One region of the Sporosarcina sp. SG10008 genome, then DNA from elsewhere that is predicted to be linked to it. Evidence: riboswitches for the same ligand, from Rfam matches in the RefSeq annotation. Region 1 holds a riboswitch; each other region holds the start of a gene.

Region 1 (4,197 bases):
TGCTATAATCCCAATTACCGGACCACCTCCAATTTGACCAATAGCGTCCACTTGTCCCTTAACCGAAAAGAATGTTGCACGTACAGAGGAATCAGGAATAATTTTATTAAGCCAAATATCCTCTAATGGATACATGACTTGCCTTGTCACTTGAATGATTACATAAAAAATTAGCAAGCTGATCATATACGTTGAGAATGCAAAGCCAATTAATGAAATGACGATGAAGAAGCTGGCCACAAAAAGAACAACATAAATCTGCCTTAGATTTTGGTGGATAGCACTTCGATTCAGAAAATGGAGTGCTGCAAAGGAAATAAGCACGACAATGAACTGAATTCCCCCCATTATCACAACTAACTTCTCAATCGTTAACGAAGATATATTTGAGACCTCCAAAAAATGAGCGATCCATAATCGGTCAAAACCTTCACTATAAAACCCAATAAATAAAGCAATGAGAAATAGCATCCTTATGATGAAGCTCGCTTTGGAATAGGAAATAATATTGCCCATATTCTCCTTCATACTTCCCAGCGTAGATATTCTTCCTTCTTTATCTAACGGTTTGAAGTTTTCTTCTTTCATAAAAATCATTAAATAGACGGCTAATCCAATCATACATAGCCCGCCGATAATGATTGGTAGGTTAATCATAAAATAGCCCATTAAAATACTGAGCGGAATAGCTATAATTTGGCCAAGATTACCGGCCTTTGCCCCTTTTATAAATGCCAGTGAAGCACGTTCCTCCCCTATTTCATCTGCAATCCAGGCTTGCTGAGAGCCGCTAGTAAAGGTATAGCCAATCCCCCATGCAATTTGAGCCACTAGCACTGTTACAAAATAGGGAAATACCCCTTCAATTAAAAAACCGATTCCTATTAATATATACCCAATTATTAAAGATAACTTCCGACTTTTTAAATCCGAAACAACCCCAGTTGGAATCTCAAAAAGAAAAACGGAAAGCTCCAAAACGGTCCCAATTAACACAAGTTGAAGCGGATCAAGTTTTACAGTTTGCACATGGTACAACAAGTTCACCGTAAATATAAATGTGAAAAATAATTGTGATAAGAAGCATGTAGAAATATAAACTCGATATGGATCTTTTGTTTTTATTTTATTCATTTTCTATCCCCCCAGCTTGATTATAGTAAGAGGGATAGACATTTTCTTGTCCAAATTTGCGGTAATGGGCCATTAATGAACCCCTTGTTTAGCAATCGTGTTAAGTCAGACAATATGTATGTTATAGTAAAAGCACAACTGAATAACGTGTAGAAATTAGGTGCTTTTTTACGTTTGTATAAAAGCTTAAAAGGGAAGTTCGGTGAAAAACCGACGCTGTCCCGCAACTGTAAATGGGAGTACTCTTTTCAAATCCACTGTTCGTTACGAATGGGAAGGGAAAAGAACGCGATGATCATGAGCCAGGAGACCTGCCTATTTCAGTACACACCAATTCCCTACGCGGATAGGAGGTGTTAAGTGCGGCTATGATCGAGCAATTTCTTGTAAAAGCCGCCGTACGAAAGAACGTAATACAAAAGAAACATAAGAGGACTCAATACCTCTTATTTCACTGTGCAGTCAATAGTGTACTTCTGTTTACGAACCATTCGTTACGGCAACAAGCGACCATACAAATTTACGCATACTAGCATCTTCCTTACGTTTAACTAGGAAGATGCTTTTTTATTTCCATAAAAGAAAGGGATTTTAGCCAATGAAACTTGGAACAAAAGAATATTATCTGGACGCATTCAAACATGTCTTAATGACAAATCTCATCATAAGCGAATCACAATCACTGTCTTCAACTTATTCTTATTACGAAGAACAGATTGGAAAAACAACGTCTATAAACGAAGAGGTAAAAAAACTTTATTCACGTAACCTCCAAAAAGCATTCGATGAAATCAAACACGAAGTAATCGGTTCACCAGAAGATTAAGCTTAAAAAACAACCAGTAAATAACTGAATCCAACACTATATATGTTGAACAAATGAATACGGCGTATACGCTTTACAAGGGCTTTTGAGAGGCCACTGAAAAAGCCCCAATACTTAGAGCAAATTAGAATTCCTGCCAATACCGCTTCGACGCTTTGTGGATGCCTCCCGCGATAAGCCAGAAAGGAGACCGCTTTCAGTCTTATCGCTCCGGCTACCACGAAGACGCGCCTGCGCTGGGTGGTCTATGTGAGATAGCGCATTTCATTATCTGCGATGAAATCTGCAACCTAGATTGCGGATTTCTTGACTATAATTATATATGTTGAATCCGGTATATATACTGAGCGAAGGCACCTTAACAGGGGTCGCCGAAGCCGTAAGACTGGATGCGAAGCGCTAATCCAGGCTTACGGTCAAAGGCATCCCCAAAGCGCCAAGCGATCTACAATCCACAACCCGAATAACAGCTCTCTCATTATTGAGCACCACAACTGATTCAATAGGATTCTTTAATTCAACATATATAGCCGCTTCTTGTACAATTACTTTGAATTGCTTTGAATTGAACGACCTCTATATGATTACCGAGATGTCTTGATGTGTAGGGATGCGACAGGCAACTATTCGCAACAGGATTAACTAGGAGCAATGAATAGTTCGCCGAAAGCGGACTGAAAATGATCCGGTGAAAAAGGCATCAAAAAAAGCGTGGCAGTCATAATAGACTTTCCACGCTTTTAATTTACCTACAGTTCCTGATAATTCCTCTGATGCGTACCACCGTCTTTTACATCCGCATGATACAACGCTTTCAAAGCAAAACTCTTCTCTAAGTCAAGCTCTGCCATTATCTGTTTCAGACGTTTTGACAGCTCTTTATCATTCTTTACAAGCTGTTCCATTTTCGTTCTTGAATATTTCAAAATCTGATTCCTCCTTCACATTCAGTTTGTCTTTACAGTATAACACCTATTTAAGGTCATTCGCCCAATTCAGATTTGCTATACTACTGGTAGTAGCAAGAAATGGACAGGAGCGACATCATGTATAAAACAATTGGCATACTTGCACACGTAGATGCAGGAAAAACAACTTTTTCTGAACAACTGCTTTATCATACAAAAAGCATTAAGCAGAGAGGACGCGTGGACCATAAAGACGCCTTCCTCGATAGCCATACAATTGAGAAAGAAAGAGGTATTACGGTTTTTGCAGACCAGGCATCCATTTCCTATAACGGATCTACCTACTACATTATCGATACACCTGGACACGTCGATTTTTCTCCTGAAATGGAACGTGCAATTCAAGTAATGGACTATGCCATTATTATCATTAGCGCAAGCGATGGCGTGGAAGGTCATACGGAAACCGTCTGGCAACTGCTCCGCAAACATCAGGTACCCACATTCTTTTTCATCAATAAAACGGACCGTGAAGGAACCGACATTACAAGTGTTATTCATGAAATGCGCACCAATCTATCGGAAGATATATGTGATCTTACATCCTCTTTCAATGAAGGAATTATGGAAGAGGAACTCATTGAATTTATCGCAGAACGTGATGAAGTACTTCTTGAGACCTATATGGAATCAGGTTACGACAACGATTTGTGGCTTGCAACATTAAAGAAAATGATTAGCGACAATAAAATCTTCGCCCTCTCCAGCGGTTCTGCACTCAAGGACATTGGTGTCATGGCGTTTTTCGAGAAGCTCGATTTATTGACCACAACATCTTACGATGATGATAGTGATTTCGCTGCACAGGTCTATAAAATCCGCCATGATGACAGTGGTAACAGGGTCACTTTCCTTAAATCACTAAGCGGTACGCTAAGTGTCAGGGATGGAGTGAATTATGGAGATTACACGGAGAAAGTGACACAGATACGCGTTTATAACGGTAATAAGTTCAAAGCAATCGATCATGTTCATGCCGGTGAACTGTTCGCCGTTACTGGATTAACGCAAGCGGCCATTGGTGATGGCGTTGGAGCACTAGAAGAAAAAGCGACCTTTGACATGATGCCTACCCTTAAGTCAAAAGTTATTTTCGACGTTGCCATCCATGTGAAAGAAGTACTTCGATGTTTTAACCTACTCGATGCGGAGGATCCTTCTTTGCGCGTCTTCTGGGATGAACATTTTCAAGAAATTCATGTTCACGTTATGGGCGTCATCCAGCTCGAAGTACTCCAACAAATTGTTAACGAGCGTTTTTCGATTCAA
Region 2 (4,197 bases), 600 kb from region 1:
GTCCTGGTTTCATCAATATAAAATTAAAAACGGATTACTTAGGCGGCATCGTCAAGACCGTTCTTGAACAAGGCGAGAACTACGGCCGTTCAAACTTTGGCAATAAACAAAAAGTCCAAGTTGAATTTGTTTCTGCTAATCCGACAGGTGACCTTCACCTTGGACATGCACGCGGAGCTTCTCTTGGTGATTCTCTATCCAACGTTCTCGATTTCGCTGGCTACGATGTGGCACGTGAATACTACATTAACGATGCAGGAAATCAAGTGCACAACCTTGCTAATTCTGTTGAAGCACGTTATTTCCAAGAACTCGGGTTGGATAAAGAAATGCCTGAAGACGGCTACCAAGGACCGGACATTATTAATATCGGTAAAATGCTGGCAGCTGAATATGGCGACAAATACGTCAACACGCCAGATGAAGAGCGTTATGCATTCTTCCGCCAATATGGCCTGGAGCATGAATTAGAAAAGCTAAAAACAGACCTTGCGAATTTCCGTGTGTCGTTTGATGTCTGGTTCTCTGAAACTTCATTGTATGAAAACGGCAAAATCGATGTTGCTCTTGATAAATTACGTGCCAATGGCCATGTCTTTGAAGAAGATGGCGCAACATGGTTCCGTTCAACAACTTTCGGTGATGACAAAGATCGTGTGTTAATTAAAAACGACGGTACTTACACGTATTTGACACCGGATATCGCGTACCATGAGGATAAATTGTTCCGCGGATTCGATAAAATTATCAATATTTGGGGCGCAGATCACCATGGTTATATTCCACGGATGAAAGCGGCAATCGAAGCGCTTGGTTACGGCAACGACACACTCGAAGTCAGTGTCGTACAAATGGTTCAGTTATATAAAGACGGTGAAAAGTTCAAGATGAGTAAACGTACGGGGAAAGCTGTAACCTTGCGTGAGCTAGTTGAGGAAGTTGGTCTGGACGCAGTCCGTTACTTCTTCGCAATGCGTTCAGGTGACTCGCAGATGGACTTCGACCTAGATCTAGCGATTTCTCAGTCGAATGAAAACCCTGTGTACTACGCACAATACGCGCATGCACGGATTTCATCAATCTTGCGCCAAGCTGATGAAAATGGCATGGCTGTATCTGTGGATAATGTTTCTTTACTGCAAGCTGAAAAAGAGTTGGAATTACTGAAGAAAATCGGTGACTTCCCGCAAGTAATCAGTGATGCAGCGAGAATTCGTTCACCACACCGCGTTGCAACATATATCCAAGAACTAGCGGCTACATTCCACAGCTTTTATAACGCAGAAAAAGTGCTAGACCCAGACAACCGCGAACTATCGGAAGCACGTCTAGCATTAATTACAATCACACGCACAACAATTGCAAATGCATTGAAACTTATTGGTGTTTCTGCTCCAGAAAAGATGTAATAAAATTGAACGCCATACTTGAGAGATTGTTATCTCTCAAGTATGGCGTTTTTCACATGCAGATATTCTCCCTATATATGTTGAACAAATGAATACGATGCATGCTCTTTACAAGGGCTTTTGGAAGGCCGCTGAATAAGTCCAACTACCTGGAATGAATTAGAAATCCTGCTAATATCGCTTCGACGCTTTGTGGATGCCTCCCGCGATAAGCCAGAAAGAAGACCGCTTTCAGTCTTATCGCTCCGGCTACCACGAAGGCGCGCCTTCGCTGGATTGTCTATATAATAGAATGCACATTGCATTGTCGGGGAAAAGACCTGTAGCTCGTAGTATGTCTTTCTTCAATGAAATTAGTATAAAATAGTACTCACATTATAATCTCAGTCCAAACTCATGGCGAGAGGCATCCCCAAAGCGCCAAGCGATCTGTAATCCACACGCCGAACTACAACTCTTCCGATTAATGTACACTCTAGCGCCAAGCGATCTACAATCCACATTCCGAATTAATACTCTCTCATCATCGAGCGACACAACAGATTCAACGGGATTCTTTAATTCAACATATCTAAATCTACAAATCTCCCTCACTATCGACACAATAAAAATTTGTAGTATACTGAAAGTTGTACAAAATACATACCAAACATAAAGGTGCCCCGCATTAAAAACGGGGTTAAAAGGGAAGTCGGTTCAATGCCGGCGCGGTCCCGCCACTGTAAGTGTGAGTTAGTCGCAATGTGTCACTGGAAAAAGTTCCGGGAAGACGCGGCAAGCCTTGAACACGAGCCAGGAGACCTGCCTTTATGGATCACACGTACCCTACGAGGATAGGATTAGTGAAAATCGACGTCACTGTGCGTCCAGATTTTTACTCAGCTTATTCCTCCGTAGCAATTACGGGGGATTTTTATTTGGAACAAACAGGAGGAAAACAACATGAAAAAGATTTGGCAATTAGGATTAACGGCATTTTTGGCAGTATTCTTGCTCGCAGCATGTGGAACAGCTGCTACACCAGATAAGCCGAAAGTAGATGGAACACCGGAAGCGGAAGTGGTCAAAGCTGACTTCCCGCTTACGCTAACGGACTCGGTTGGCAATGAAATTACCCTGGAAACTGCACCGGCAACAATCGTTTCTATGGTTCCAAGCAACACGGAAATATTGTTTGAACTAGGTCTTGGGGATGCGATTGTCGGCGTCAATGACTACGATGATTATCCAGCAGAAGCACTTGAAAAAGAGAAAATCGGCGGCCAGGATTTCAACGTCGAAAAAATCGTTTCCATGAACCCTGAAATTGTTTTTGCACATGAATCAGGACTTGGAACAGGCAAAGAAGGACTGCAACAAATCCGCGATGCAGGAATCCCAGTCTTTGTTGTGAAAAATGCAGCGAGTTTCGAAGAAACGTACACAACGATTGAAACAATCGGTCAAGCGACTGGTAAAACAGTAGAAGCAGAAAAAATCATTACGGATATGAAAGCAAAAGTAGAAGAAGTATTGGCGAAAATAGCAACAGTCGACAATAAAAAAACAGTTTTCGTTGAAACATCACCTGAGCCAAACATTTACACACCAGGAAAAAATACATTTATGGATCAAATGCTAGAAATGATTGGTGCTGAAAATATTGCTGCTGATCAGGAAGACTGGTTTATGATAGCTCCGGAAGAAATTATTAACCGTAATCCAGATGTAATTATCGTGTTGTATGATATCGAAACGGCAGTTGCAGACGTTTATGCACGCCCAGGTTTCGATACGATTACGGCAATTAAAGAAAAAGCTGTTGTTCAAGTTAAAGAGAATATCACTAGCCGTACAGGCCCCCGTCTTGCTGAAGGGCTTGAAGAAATAGCAAAAGCCATCTACCCTGAGGCTTTCGGTGAGTAAATCCAGCGTTGCCTACATCGTTTCCGCCGCCGCACTTCTTGTGGCGGTGTGGCTCGGTGTGTCAATCGGGTCTGTGAAAATACCGATTAGTACGTTATGGAATGCAGGGGCGGATGCAACAGCTACCAATATTTTGTGGAAGATTCGTATGCCGCGTGTCGTGCTCGCGGGACTTGTCGGCGCTTCGCTCGCGATTTCGGGCGCTGCTTTCCAGGGGTTGCTGAAAAATCCGCTCGCTGATCCATACACCCTCGGAGTGTCATCCGGCGCCTCGGTCGGTGCTGTTATGACGCTCTTTTTTGGTATTTCTATCCCGTTTTTAGGCACTTATACGCTTCCTATATTCAGTATGGTTGGTGCTGCATTAACAATGTTCCTCGTTCTTGGATTTGCACGCCTCGTTGACCGAGCGATGAGAATGGAAACAATTATTTTGACCGGAATCATTTTCGGTTCGTTCCTCGGTTCTGTGCTATCACTTATGATAGCGCTCACAGGGGAAGAGTTGCGCCAAATTATTGGTTGGCTACTCGGCAGTGTTTCGATGCGAGGATGGAATTATATTACGATGATTTTGCCATTCGTCGTCGTAGGTTCATTCATGCTGTGGCTGAATCGCCGCGAATTAAATGCGATGTTATTTGGAGAAGAACGAGCGCATCATTTAGGTGTCAACGTCAAACGCCGTAAGTTTGCCATTTTGATTGGTGGATCCATCCTGACAGGTTCGGCAGTCGCGGTGTCCGGCACAATTGGCTTTGTTGGTCTAGTCGTTCCGCATATGACGCGACTTCTTTGGGGATCTGATCATCGTCATCTGCTGACATTATCGTTCATGAACGGTGCGACGTTGCTCATCATTTGCGACTTAATTGCACGGACA
Region 3 (4,197 bases), 1.4 Mb from region 1:
TAATTGAAGTTGAATTTGATGATGTTGGCAAGCTGACTTCTTATCATTCGTACGGAACGATGCCTTCGCAAAATCTCGTTGAGCAGTCAAAATTCACGTTAACACTTGAAGAAATTGAACCAATCGTCAAAAAACAGCTTCAACTTATAAAGTTTCCATCTGAAACTGAAAAACGTTTTGTTCCCGTCTATGCAATGGAAGAAGTGTACGTAACGGTTGACGGGGCCCGAATCATCCCATTTATGGAACATGAGCGTTCAGAAGTTAAAATTGATGAAGTAATCGAATGGAATAAACCGTTAGAACAAAATATTGATCGTGAAGAAATCACAATTGTTTCCGAAGCAAACGTAGAAGAAGCATTCGGTAACGTCGACGCAGGTAAAAAACTGACGTTGTCGGCTGATCAAATTGAACGTAGTAAAAAAGTTGTTCGGGATGTCCTACGGGCTGAATATCCTGATGAATCAGGGAAGTGGAAGCTGTCCCAACTTCGTTGTCAAGAGAACTTTATCGAAGCGCATTGTGAAATAAATGAAGAAAACCCAATGATTTTTAATCGAAAAGTAGTTGTTTTCATGAATCCGGAAACGATGAAGGTGCTAAATTATCTTGATAACGGCTCGATGTTTGAGATTTTTGAAGCCTTTCTCCCTGCCGCAAACGCGGTCGTAACACCTGAAGAAGCATTTGAGAAAATGATACCATATATTACGCTTGATCCGACTTATGTATATGACGAGTTCGCAGGTAAGTATATTCTTTGCGGCTTGTTGGATGCGGCGGAATGTGTTGATGCGGTGACAGGGGAAATTGTCGATTTAGGAGATATATAGGTTCAGTTAATTAATTCTATATGTTGAACAAATGAATATGGCGTATGCGCTTTACAAGGGCTTTTGGGAGGTCACTGAAAAAGCATTAGTACTTGGAATGGTTTAGGATTCCCACTAATACCGCTTCGACGCTTTGTGGATGCCTCCCGCGATAAGCCAGAAAGAAGACCACATGGGAGGGATTGAACTGCATCCCTCCTTAGTCTTATCGCTCCGGCTACCACGAAGACGCGCCTTCGCTAGATGGTCTATGTGAGAAAGAGCTTTTCATTATCTGTGATGCAATTTGCAAGTTGGAGCACGTCTTTCTTGAATATAAGTAGTATCAACTAGTAATCACCTTATAATCTCAGCATATACATCTCGAAATTACATTTCTCTCGATAATGAACACCCTAGTGCACGCGCGGCAAAGGGGTCGCCAAAGCGCCAAGCGCTCTACAATCCACACCCCGAATTAAGAGAAAACTGAAAAAGTTCTTTTTTATAGTAAGAACTAGTTGATTGTAGTGAAGAGCGGCGACTCCAGCGGGAACAGCGCGAGCTGAAGACCCCGCAGGAAGTGCCGTTACGCAGAACGGCTTTTGCGAGCAAAAGCGTTAGCGTTGGGAGCACGGGGCAAGAATGCCTTAATTTCTGCCAAGAACGCAGAAATACGGCCAATCGAACCCTTTGCTGTTCGATTGGCTGAAGCCGTGCCCGCGGAAAGCGTCCGCTCGGAACGGAAATCAACCGGATTGAAGGAAATCGTACTTTTTCAGTGGCCTCCGAATTAAAACGCTCTCCTTATTGAGCGCCACGGAAGATTCAATGGGATTCTTTAATTCAACATATATAGTATGTAAATGGGGATTGAATATACGTTTCCTATTTATGTAATAGTAATGATAAGTGATGAAAAATGAAAAGAGTATCCAATTATTGTTTACGCATTCTTGAAGTCGGTATACTTAATGCCTCTCTGAAACAATAGAAATTAGATATGAATAAAGAATTGGAATATTTAAAAGTTTGTGTTATAGTCAAGGGGATATTTCGATAATTGAATATGTGTAAAAATAGGTGCGGATTAATACTGACGTATTGGTCTGCTTAAAAGGGAAGTTCGGTGAGAATCCGACGCTGTCCCGCAACTGTAAATGGGAGCGATTTCGTTTAAACCACTGCTTTTTATAAAAAAGTGGGAAGGTACGAATAGCAATGATCATTAGCCAGGAGACCTGCCTCTTTTTATAACACATGTTGACCTACGAGGATAGGGGGTGTTAAGGACGCGCGGATGAGCTATGCCTATTTTTAACAGGCAGCTTTCTTTTAGTTGGGATTCTAGCACTCTTTAACAACTTCTCTTATGAAGTTGTTTTTTTTATGGTCAGAAATAAGGGGAAGCGCTGCGAACAGATACAAATAGGATAATTTTTGGTGAAGTGAAAGCGTTTACAAATCTCAGAGTCATAACCATTCAGATTGGGGGAAAATAGTTTGACGAATACACTTACATTTTTACCAGGACTTGAAGGCGTGATCGCCACTGAAACATCCATTTCGCTGCTCGATACGGAATTGGGTCAGATTATTATCAAAGGATACGATTTAATCGAGCTTTCAAAAACAAAAGGGTATCTTGATATTGTCCACTTGCTAATGGAAAATACCTTGCCGTCTGATACTGAAAAAGCAGATGTGGCAGATAAATTGAAAAAAGAGCATGGTGTGCCAGAAGGTGTCACAAAGATTTTGCAAGCATTGCCTAAAGAGACACATCCAATGGACGCATTGCGAACTGGGATATCTGCTTTAGCGGGCTATGATAAGGAAATTGATCAGCACACTCTAGCTATCAATAAAAAAAGAGCTTACGAGTTACTTGGCAAAATTCCAGAAATAATTGCGAACAGCTTTCACATTTTACAGGAAGAGGAACAAATTCACCCGTTGAAAGAATTGTCATACAGTGCTAATTTCCTTTATATGATTACGGGGAGGAAACCGACAGAGTTGGAAGAATCTATTTTTGACCAGTCGCTACTACTTTATAGCGAGCACGAAATGCCAAATTCCACCTTCACCGCAAGGGTAATTGCCTCGACGTTTTCGGATTTATATGGTGCATTGACTGGAGCGGTTGCTTCTTTAAAGGGCTATTTACATGGAGGAGCGAATGAAGCAGTCATGAATATGCTTTTAGAGGCTGGTTCTGTTGACGCATTTGAATTGTTATTAGAAAAGCGTTTACGTGATAAAGAGAAAATTATGGGGTTTGGTCATCGAGTCTATATGAAAAAGATGGATCCAAGGGCCTTGGTAATGAAGGATGCTTTAAAGGAGTTATGTGCGCTAAAGGGTGACGATCTCCTTTACCGAATGTGTGAGGCGGGAGAAACCATAATGGAGAGAGAGAAAGGACTTTATCCAAATCTAGATTATTACGCGGCACCGGTATATTGGATGCTGGGCATTCCAATCCCATTATACACACCAATCTTTTTTGGTTCGAGAACAGTAGGATTGTGTGCGCATGTTATTGAACAACATGAAAATAATCGTTTATACCGTCCAAGGGTTCATTATATAGGCGAACGACACAGCAATCATTCAACTGGGGAGTTGTAACTGGCCGTTCACCACAACAGCGATACACTAGGCATCACTTAGTACTATTCTAAACAAATTGAAAGCGGAAAGGAAGAGTTAGATGTTGAAATTGAAAGAACAAATGACAATGGACACACTGATAGAGGAAATTACGGACTATGTTTTAAATAAAGAAATTACAAGCGAGGAAGCATATAAGACAGCACATAATGTGTTAATAGATACAATCGGGTGTGGAATATTGGCATTAAGCTATCCGGAGTGTACGAAATTACTAGGACCTGTAGTACCGGGTACTATTGTTCCAAATGGCAGTCGTGTACCTGGTACATCGTATGTACTGGACCCGGTCCAAGGCGCATTTAATATTGGCTGCATGATACGATGGCTCGATTATAATGACACATGGTTAGCTGCTGAGTGGGGTCATCCGTCCGATAATTTAGGTGGCATTTTAGCTACAGCAGATTATCTAAGCCGTTTACGTCTTTCGGAAGGAAAAAAACCACTTGTTGTACGTGATGTATTGGAAATGATGATTAAAGCACATGAAATCCAAGGCGTACTGGCATTAGATAATAGTTTGAACCGTGTTGGACTTGACCATGTTCATTTCGTCAAAATTGCTACAACTGCGGTCGTCACCAAAATGCTTGGCGGGGGACGTACAGAAATAAATAATGCGTTGACAAATGCCTGGATTGATGGCGCAAGCCTTAGAACGTATCGTCATGCACCTAATACCGGTTCACGAAAATCGTGGGCA

The links. A riboswitch is a leader RNA that binds a small molecule or an ion and turns the genes downstream of it on or off. The one in region 1 is predicted to bind cobalamin.
Region 2: it holds a riboswitch for cobalamin, as region 1 does, so the genes downstream of both, ACGLYD_RS16620 (ABC transporter substrate-binding protein) here and ACGLYD_RS19480 (hypothetical protein) in region 1, are expected to answer to the same signal.
Region 3: it holds a riboswitch for cobalamin, as region 1 does, so the genes downstream of both, mmgD (citrate synthase) here and ACGLYD_RS19480 (hypothetical protein) in region 1, are expected to answer to the same signal.

The regions. Positions count from the first base shown of each region.
Region 1 covers NZ_CP172607.1:4,146,393-4,150,589, reverse strand. The annotation lists gene ACGLYD_RS19485 (MFS transporter) at 1-1,134, opposite strand, end outside; cobalamin riboswitch at 1,276-1,468, shown strand; gene ACGLYD_RS19480 (hypothetical protein) at 1,733-1,960, shown strand; gene ACGLYD_RS19475 (hypothetical protein) at 2,710-2,886, opposite strand; gene ACGLYD_RS19470 (GTP-binding protein) at 3,007-4,197, shown strand, end outside.
Region 2 covers NZ_CP172607.1:3,547,685-3,551,881, reverse strand. The annotation lists gene argS (arginine--tRNA ligase) at 1-1,409, shown strand, start outside; cobalamin riboswitch at 2,048-2,233, shown strand; gene ACGLYD_RS16620 (ABC transporter substrate-binding protein) at 2,352-3,314, shown strand; gene ACGLYD_RS16615 (iron ABC transporter permease) at 3,307-4,197, shown strand, end outside.
Region 3 covers NZ_CP172607.1:829,213-833,409, forward strand. The annotation lists gene ACGLYD_RS04185 (hypothetical protein) at 1-836, shown strand, start outside; cobalamin riboswitch at 1,880-2,079, shown strand; gene mmgD (citrate synthase) at 2,319-3,449, shown strand; gene ACGLYD_RS04195 (bifunctional 2-methylcitrate dehydratase/aconitate hydratase) at 3,532-4,197, shown strand, end outside.